One region of the Arthrobacter humicola genome, then DNA from elsewhere that is predicted to be linked to it. Evidence: riboswitches for the same ligand, from Rfam matches in the RefSeq annotation. Region 1 holds a riboswitch; the other holds the start of a gene.

Region 1 (4,424 bases):
GTCGCTGCCCTTCACCGTGAAGGGCACGGGTGAAGTGCGCGGCGGCCACCTCGTCATCGACGCCAGTGCATCGTCCCAGTTCGTCTCCGCCCTGTTGCTGGCCGGCGCCCGCTTCACCGAGGGGCTCCACCTGGAACACCAGAGCAGGGCAGATGCAGGCAAGCCCGTGCCGAGCCTGGACCACATCAACATGACGGTGGCCGTGCTGCGCGGAGTGGGCGTCACGGTCGATGACTCGGTACCGAACCACTGGGTGGTCTCCCCCGGCCCGATCCGCGCGTTCGACCAGCGGATCGAGCAGGACCTCTCCAACGCCGGCCCGTTCCTCGCGGCGGCCCTCGCCACCGGCGGCACCGTGCGGATCCCTAACTGGCCCGCCGGGACCACGCAGGTCGGTGACCTCTGGCGCGGCATCCTGACCGCAATGGGCGCGACCGTGACGCTCGACGCCGGCACCCTGACCGTCACCGGCGGACGCGAAATCAAGGGCGGCGACTTCGACGAAACCAGCGAACTCGCCCCCACCGTCGCCGCGCTCTGCGCCCTCGCCACCGGCCCCTCCCGGCTGAGCGGCATCGCGCACCTCCGCGGTCACGAAACAGACCGGCTCGCCGCCCTCGTCGCCGAGATCAGCCGCCTCGGGGGCGATGCCGAGGAAACAACGGATGGACTCATCATCCGGCCCGCCAAGCTGCACGGCGGCGTCGTGCACAGCTACGCAGACCACCGCATGGCCACGGCCGGCGCCATCCTCGGCCTGGCCGTGCCAGGCGTCGAGGTCGAGGACATCGCGACCACGGCCAAGACGATGCCCGACTTCCCACGGCTCTGGGAAGCCATGCTGGCGCAGGGACCCACCGCGGACGAGGACGGCGCCGGTGGCACGCAGCACTGATTCCTGGGACGAGTCCGATGTCCGGATCCGTCCGAACAAGAAGGGCTCCCGGCCCCGCACCAAGGACCGGCCCAGCTACGACGACGCCGTCACGGGCCGCATCATCACCGTTGACCGCGGCCGCTACACCGCCGTCGTCGGCGAAGGCACCCCCGGGGAACGCAAGATCATCGCGGCGCGGGCCCGGGAACTGCGCCGCAATCCCGTGGTGGCCGGCGACTTCGTTTCCCTCGTCGGGGACGTTACCGGTGAACCTGACACCCTCGCCCGGCTGGTGAAGATCCTGGACCGCAAGACGCTGCTGCGCCGCAGTGCCGATGACACGGACCCGATCGAACGGGCCGTTGTGGCCAACGCCGACCAGCTCGTGGTGGTGGTGGCGGCGGCCAATCCCGAGCCCCGGACCGGTTTCATCGACCGCGCGCTCGTGGCCGCGTACGACGCCGGCATTGAGCCGCTGCTGCTCGTCACCAAGGCCGACGTCAAGGATCCCGCCGATCTGTTGTCCAATTACACGCACCTCGACTTCCCCGTCATCATCTCCAAGACGGCGGACTCCGCCGCATCAGGCATAGACGCCCGCTCCGACGACGGCCTTTCGGCCCGGCTCGACAAGGACGCCGTCTCCCAGCTCCGCGGCTACCTCGACGGCAAGGTCACCGTCATGCTGGGCCATTCCGGCGTCGGCAAATCCACCATGGTCAACGCACTGACCGGGGCCGAACGTGCCACCGGAGGCGTCAACGCGGTGACCGGCCGCGGCCGCCATACGTCTTCCTCCGCGCTGGCGCTAAAAGTCAACGATGCCCCGGCCGGCAGCTGGATCATCGACACCCCCGGCATCCGGTCCTTCGGGCTGGCCCACGTGGATCCGGACCGGATCCTGAGGTCCTTCCCGGACCTGGAACCGGGCACGGACGATTGCGAACGCGGCTGCAAGCACGACTCCACCGCCGTCAACTGCGGCGTCGATGCATGGGTTGCGGCCGGGCATGCGGGTCCCTCCGGGCCGGCAAGGCTGGCCTCCCTGCGCCGGCTGCTGGGCACAGACCCGCGGATGGAAGCGCAGGACACCAAGGAACTCGGCACTGTGTCCTAATCCGGCCCCTCGCCGGCCCGCGGCGCAGCACCGCGGCCTCCCGGCGGCCCGCCCGCTTAGACGGTAGTTTGGAACCATGAGCCAAACCGATTCGAGCTACAACGATGACCTGCGCCTTGCCCATGTCCTGGCAGATTCCGTCGATTCCCAGACCATGAGCCGCTTCAAGGCGCTGGACCTTCGGATCGAGACGAAGCCCGACCTCACCCCGGTCACCGACGCCGACAAATCCGCCGAAGAGGCCATCCGCGGCCAGCTCTCCCGCTCCCGGCCGCGCGACGCGGTCCTGGGCGAGGAATTCGGCAGCTCGGGCCACGGCTCCCGGCGCTGGATCATTGACCCGATCGACGGCACCAAGAACTTCGTCCGCGGCGTCCCGGTCTGGGCCACCCTGATCGCCCTCGTTGACGAGGGCGAACCGGTGGTCGGCGTCGTCAGCGCGCCGGCCCTGGGCAAGCGCTGGTGGGCGGCCAAGGGCGCGGGCGCCTACACCGGCCGCTCCCTGGCCTCCGCCACCCGGCTGAAGGTGTCCAACGTTTCCAAGCTCGAGGACGCGTCGCTGTCCTACTCCAGCCTCGGCGGCTGGAAGGAACGCGGAAACCTGGACGAGTTCCTGGGCCTCACCGAGGAAGTGTGGCGCACCCGCGCCTATGGTGATTTCTGGTCCTACTGCCTCGTGGCCGAGGGTGCGGTGGATATCGCCTGCGAACCCGAACTGAACCTCTACGACATGGCCGCCCTCGTGCCGATCGTCACCGAAGCCGGCGGCCGCTTCACCTCGCTCGAGGGCGAGGACGGCCCCTTCGGTGGCAACGCCCTGGCCACCAACTCGATCCTCCACTCGGAAGTGCTCAAGCGGCTCAACCCCGGACTTGACGACCTCCTCTAGGATCGTCCGACCTTTCTCAACAATCGAACAAACGACAGCGGCGGCCCCCATTCCGGGGCCGCCGCCGTCGTTTCTTCGGCCGACGTGCGCATTGCGGCGCGCACGTAACAAAACGCTTCACATTCGGAGGCCGCCTTTTCCCCGGCTGCACCGATGTCCTACGCTCGATGCAGGTCACGAGTGCCAGCGCTAAACCCCGGTTTGCTGGCCGGCAACCCTCCAGTCGCGGTGGGGTGCCCCGGGTGACGACCTGGCCGGTCCGGAACGGACCCGGCAAGCGCGGATTCCCACGATGTGGGGTCCTGTTCGAGTGAGGTCCCATGACAACTGCCATTTTCCCCGCCGCCCGCGAAGTCGACGCACGGTTTGCCGCCGCCGCACGCCCGCTCGCCGCCGTCACGGGCGCCGAGATCCAGTCCCCGCTGATCAAGGGCGGCCACGCCCGCTACGCCAACCTCGATTACGGCGCCTCCGCCCCGGCCCTGTCCGTTGTCTCGGCCTACCTGAACGAAATCCTGCCGTACTACGCCAGCGTCCACCGCGGCGCCGGCTACGCCTCCCAGATCAGCACCTCGGTCTACGAGAACGCCCGGGACATCGTGCGGGACTTCGTGGGCGGCCGGCCGGACGATTCCGTCATCTTCACCCGCAACACCACCGATTCCCTGAACCTGCTGGCCGGGTGCCTGCCGTTGCAGGACGGCCGGCCCGCCGGCGAGGTCATCTACCTCGACATCGAACACCACGCGAACCTCCTGCCCTGGCAGAACGTCCCGCACCGCAGCGTCGTGGCCGCGCCCACCCTCGCGGCCACCATCGACCGCTTGCGGGACGAGCTCGCACGCGGCGGTGTGAGCCTGCTGGCCGTTACCGGCGCCTCCAATGTCACCGGCGAGATCCTGCCGATCCGCGCCCTCGCCGCGCTGGCGCACGAGTACGGCGCCAGGATCGTCGTCGACGCAGCGCAGCTGGCGCCGCACCGGCGGATCGATATCGCCGCCGACGACGTCGACTACCTCGCCTTCTCGGGTCACAAGCTCTACGCCCCGTTCGGCACGGGCGTGCTGGTGGGGCGCACGGACTGGCTCGACGCCGGCACCCCGCACCTGGCCGGCGGCGGCGCCGTCCGCGACGCCCGGCTCGACTCCGTCAGCTGGACCACCGGACCGGCCCGGCACGAGGGCGGCTCGCCGAACGTCCTGGGCGCGGCCGCGCTGGCCCGCGCCACCCAAGTGATCGCAGAGCTGGACCCGGCACAGTGGTACGCCCACGAGGACGCCATCCGGTCCTTCCTGGTCGAAGGCCTCCAGCGCATCGAGGGCGTGACCGTACACCAGATCTTCGCCGACTCATCTGCCGAATCGTCGCTTGCCGACGGTCAGCCGGGCGCAGGCACCATCGGCGTCGTGAACTTCTCCGTGGAGGGCTACGACGCCGGGCTGGTGGCCGCCTACCTGTCGGCCGAACACGGGATCGGCCTGCGCGACGGCCGCTTCTGCGCCCACCCGCTGCTCAAGCGGCTCGGCCTGCCCGCCGGCTCC
Region 2 (4,424 bases), on a different contig from region 1:
CGGCGAACCCCGAGAACACCGCATAGAGCGGCAGCGCCGGAAGTGCCCACAAGTGACGCAGGTTGCTGATCGGGCCGTCGACGGCAAGTGCGAGAGCCCCGGCGCATAACACCACCAGGACGACTGCGCCGCCGAGCCCCCAGGCCTCCGGTTGTGCCCAGATGTCCGGAAGCGGTTCGGCTCCGGGACGGGCTCCGGACAGGAGGTTCGCCGGAGCGAGGCAGGCCAGCGCGAGCACGCCGGCGGTCCGGACCGCTGGCAGGATGATGGCGGCAACCGTGATGGCCGCCAGGCAGTCGCCCATCGGACGCCGACGGAGGTCACCAACGGCTGACTTGTGGATCCCCAGGCACTGAAGCAGCGACCGTTCGCGCGCCACCCGCCGCCTCCACAGCTCACCGACGCGCACCGGGTGTTGGCCCGTGATAACGGCCCGCGGGGCGAATCCCACCCGGTAGCCTGCGCTTCGCACCCGCCAGCCCAACTCAAGCTGCGCGGCACCAGTGTCCTCCCTGAAGCCGCCGATCTCCGTCAGGACGTCACGCCGCACCGCGCCCATACCTGCCGCGAAGACGGGCAGGAAACCGGAGGCCGCTTGCGCCCGCCGGGCCATCCCGCCGCAGCCGCGGCCTATCAGGTCTACGATCCGCGCGGCAGGACCGGCAGTGAGGGTCCGTTCGCCGCCCCACACGGCGCCGACTCCGTCGGGACCGCCACTCCCGACGTCGAAGGCTTGCAGCATCCGGTCCACGGTCCGCCGGGTGAGGACGGCGTCCGCGGGAAGGAACATGAGCACCTCCCCCGCGGCACGGCCCACGCCCAGGTTCAGTGCCGCCCCGTATCCCGCCGCCGCGGCGGGTGACCTTCCCGCAAACACAATCCGTCCGTCCTCGGCGGCGAACCCCGCCATGAGCTCCGGGGTGTCGTCCGTGGAGCCGGCATCCACCAGGATCAGCTCGTACCGCTCATACCGGCTCCCCTGGACTGACCGGATGCAGTCCGCCAGAAGCCCGCCCCCATTGTGCGCCGCCACAATGATGGACACGGTGGGCCACTGCTGCCAGAGAGTAGGCGCGTGGCGGCGCCGACACCGCGCGGACCGCACCTCAAAAGAGACGGCCAGCGCCAGAACAACAGCCGCCATCACCGCCGCCGCCAGGACGGGCAATCCGATGAACACCAGGACGAGTTCCTGTGCCGGGCCGACCGGCACCGGCGCCTCACCCCAGGGCATCGGCGGGAATCGCCGGGCATCGCCGGAAGGACGCCGGGTTGAATGCCGGGAGCATGAACGTTGCCAGGACGGCGTCGAGCAGTTCGGGCGCCCACGTGCTGTTCGCCCCGAGTGTCGGGCAGACGCCCAGCACCACGGGGGTTCCGTCCGCGCGGCGGCGGATCTGGACCTGGACCGGGCCGGTCAGCCCGAGCGTGCGGACGGCGGCCAGGCCCAGCTTCCGCACATCGTTGGCCTCGGCCGCCGGCACCCTGCGGCTGACTTCGTCGCTGCCGGCCCGACCGTACGGAGTTCTTGTCTTCTCAAGGACCACGGCCACCGGCGCCATCGCGTTGCGGGGCGGCGTGCCGAACACCAGGGCCACGTAGTCGGCGCCCGGGATGAACTCCTGGACCAGCTGCCCGGCCGGCAGGTTCTTCCAGCTGACGGAGCCGGTCCCGGCCAGCAGGTGGACGGCGTGGGTGCCTTTGAAAGTTCGCGGCTTGACGACGACGGGACCGTTGAGGTCGGCCAGGGACGCCGGCGCGGCGGCGAGGTCGCCCGGAACCCCGAAACGCGGGACGGGAATGCCGGCTGCCTGCAACGCCCATGCGGTGAACAGGTGGTCGTTGGCGAGGGCCACCGCGGCAGGGTCGCCGACGATGATCCGCACGTCCCGGCCGAATCCGGCGCGGGCCGCAGCCAGGACCGGGAGTTCCACGGTGAGGGTCGGAATGATGACGTTGATGGCTTCCCGGTCCACCAGCCGGCGCAGGTCCAGGACCATGTCCGGGTCCGTCGCCGGCAGGAGCCTGACTGCCGCTGCGGTGGTGGCGTCCTCGCCCTGCCGGGTGACGTCGCGGGCGTCGGAGCCGAGGCACGGGATGCCGCGGGCTGCTAGCTGGGCCGCGACGGCCCGGCCGGCGGCGCCTGCAATGCCAGTAACCAGTATGCGCGGGCCCACGGTTGCTCCATTCCGCCGTCACCCGCAGGGCCGCGGCTGCGGCTCCGGCGGTTCGGGCCACCGATTCAGACAAAAATTGAGGGACAGACAACTGCACGCAGAGATAACTTGATCCACAGAAAACGTGGGACGGGCCGACGTGTCAGTCCGATCCCCTCAGTAGACTGCGCAAACTCCCGGCGGACACGAGTGGGCAGTACCCGAAACTGGAGCCCGCTACTACTCGCCTTGGCGCCGCACCCGGTTCTCACCCCGCAACTCTGATTTCTCAGTCCGCCGCGTGTGTCACCCCGCGGAAACGCGGTCCGGTTACGGAACATGACGACGGCGGCGGTGCGGGCCGGCGTCGTAAGTGTTACGTTTTTGGGGAGTAATGAGAACCGGTGCCAAGCCCTGACTGGCCGGTCGGCAACCCTCCCTTTCGCGGCGGGGTGCCTCAGGTGAATACTCGGCATATCGACCATTCGAGCTGCAAGCGTGAAAGAGGAGATCCGTCGTGCCCGACACATCCATACCCGCTGTACCCGGTACAGCAGCCGCCCCCGGCACAGCCCCCGCCGCAGCTCCCGCCGGCGAGGACAAACTGGCCTACCGCCTGTTCACCGGCGCCGACGACCGCGCCTTCTGTGAGCGCGTGTCGGCCGCCCTGGCCGAGGGCTATGTCCTGCACGGAAGCCCCGCCGCCACCTTCAACGGCAGCACGGTGATCGTGGCGCAGGCCCTGGTCCTGCCGGCCGCAATTGCGAGCGCAGACGCCGCCGTGGCCAACGCCGTGGATGAACTCGACAGTGACGAGTTTGGTGCCGAAGACGCCTTCGAGGGCCACGCATGAGCTACGCCGGAGACCTCAGCCCGCACGAGGCGTGGGCCAAGCTGGAGGCCGGCGCCATCCTGGTGGACGTCCGGACCGAGGCCGAATGGGCCCACATCGGCATCCCGGATACGAAGGCCACGGACAACGATCCTCTCTTCATCCAGTGGACCCTCGCCGGCGGGGTGCCCAACCCGCACTTCGTGGAACAGCTCCAGCGCCAGGCGCCCGAGGACACCGCCGTCGAGCTCGTATTCCTGTGCCGCTCCGGCGCCCGGTCGATCGCCGCAGCGACGACCGCGACGCAGGCCGGCTACACCTCCTACAACGTCCTTGAGGGCTTCGAAGGCGAGACCGACCGCTTTGGCGAACGCACCGTCAACGGCTGGAAGAACCGCGGCCTGCCCACCAACCTCGGAAAGATTTAAGTGACTTTCAATCCCGACGCCGCCGAATGGGCGGCCGACACCCAGGCCGTCCGCGGAGGCCTTGACCGTACAGGCTTCCAGGAAACCGCCGAGCCGATCTTCCTCAACTCAGGATTCGTCTACGAGTCCGCGGCCGCCGCCGAGCGCGCCTTCACCGGGGAGGACGAGCGCTTCGTCTACTCCCGCTACGGCAACCCGTCCGTCGCAACCTTCCAGGAGCGGCTGCGGTTGCTCGAGGGCACCGAGGCATGCTTTGCGACGGCGTCCGGCATGTCCGCCGTCTTCACCGCCCTCGGCGCGCTGCTGGGGGCCGGCGACCGGGTGGTCGCCGCCCGCTCGCTGTTTGGCTCGTGCTTTGTGATCCTCAACGAGATCCTGCCGCGCTGGGGCGTCGAGACAGTCTTCGTGGACGGTCCGGACCTCGAGCAGTGGAAGTCTGCGCTGTCCGAGCCGACGACGGCGGTCTTCTTCGAATCGCCGTCGAACCCGATGCAGGAGATCGTGGACATCGCCGCCGTGAGCGAACTGGCACACGCGGCCGGCGCCACGGTGGTGGTCGACAACGTCTTCGCCACCCCGCTGCTGCAGCGCTGCGGAGACCTCGGGGCCGACGTGATCGTCTACTCCGGCACCAAGCACATCGATGGACAGGGACGCGTGCTCGGCGGGGCAATCCTGGGGACCAAGGAATTCATCGACGGGCCCGTCAAGCAGCTCATGCGGCACACCGGCCCCTCGCTCTCCGCGTTCAACGCCTGGGTCCTGACCAAGGGCCTGGAGACCATGGCCCTGCGCGTCAACCATTCCTCCGCCTCCGCCCTGCGGCTGGCCGGCTGGCTTGAGCAGCAGCCCGCGGTCAGCTGGGTCAAGTACCCGCTGCTGCCCTCCCACCCGCAGTACGATCTCGCGGCGAAGCAGATGAAGGCCGGCGGCACCGTGCTCACGCTGGAACTCTCGCCGTCCCCGGGCCGCACCGCCAAGGAGGCCGCCTTCGCGCTCCTGGATGCG

The links. A riboswitch is a leader RNA that binds a small molecule or an ion and turns the genes downstream of it on or off. The one in region 1 is predicted to bind S-adenosylmethionine.
Region 2: another riboswitch for S-adenosylmethionine. It lies ahead of ABD243_RS00270 (DUF1737 domain-containing protein); the one in region 1 lies ahead of ABD243_RS15520 (aminotransferase class V-fold PLP-dependent enzyme).

Annotation. Positions count from the first base shown of each region.
Region 1 is NZ_BAAAQB010000038.1:194,345-198,768, reverse strand. Features, by position in the region: gene aroA (3-phosphoshikimate 1-carboxyvinyltransferase) at 1-895, shown strand, start outside; gene rsgA (ribosome small subunit-dependent GTPase A) at 879-1,994, shown strand; gene hisN (histidinol-phosphatase) at 2,071-2,883, shown strand; SAM riboswitch class IV at 3,056-3,169, shown strand; gene ABD243_RS15520 (aminotransferase class V-fold PLP-dependent enzyme) at 3,204-4,424, shown strand, end outside.
Region 2 is NZ_BAAAQB010000001.1:62,030-66,453, reverse strand. Features, by position in the region: partial or broken gene ABD243_RS00280 (glycosyltransferase family 2 protein) at 392-1,144, opposite strand; gene ABD243_RS00275 (ATP-grasp domain-containing protein) at 1,221-2,177, opposite strand; SAM riboswitch class IV at 2,547-2,661, shown strand; gene ABD243_RS00270 (DUF1737 domain-containing protein) at 2,761-3,009, shown strand; gene ABD243_RS00265 (rhodanese-like domain-containing protein) at 3,006-3,416, shown strand; gene ABD243_RS00260 (O-succinylhomoserine sulfhydrylase) at 3,417-4,424, shown strand, end outside.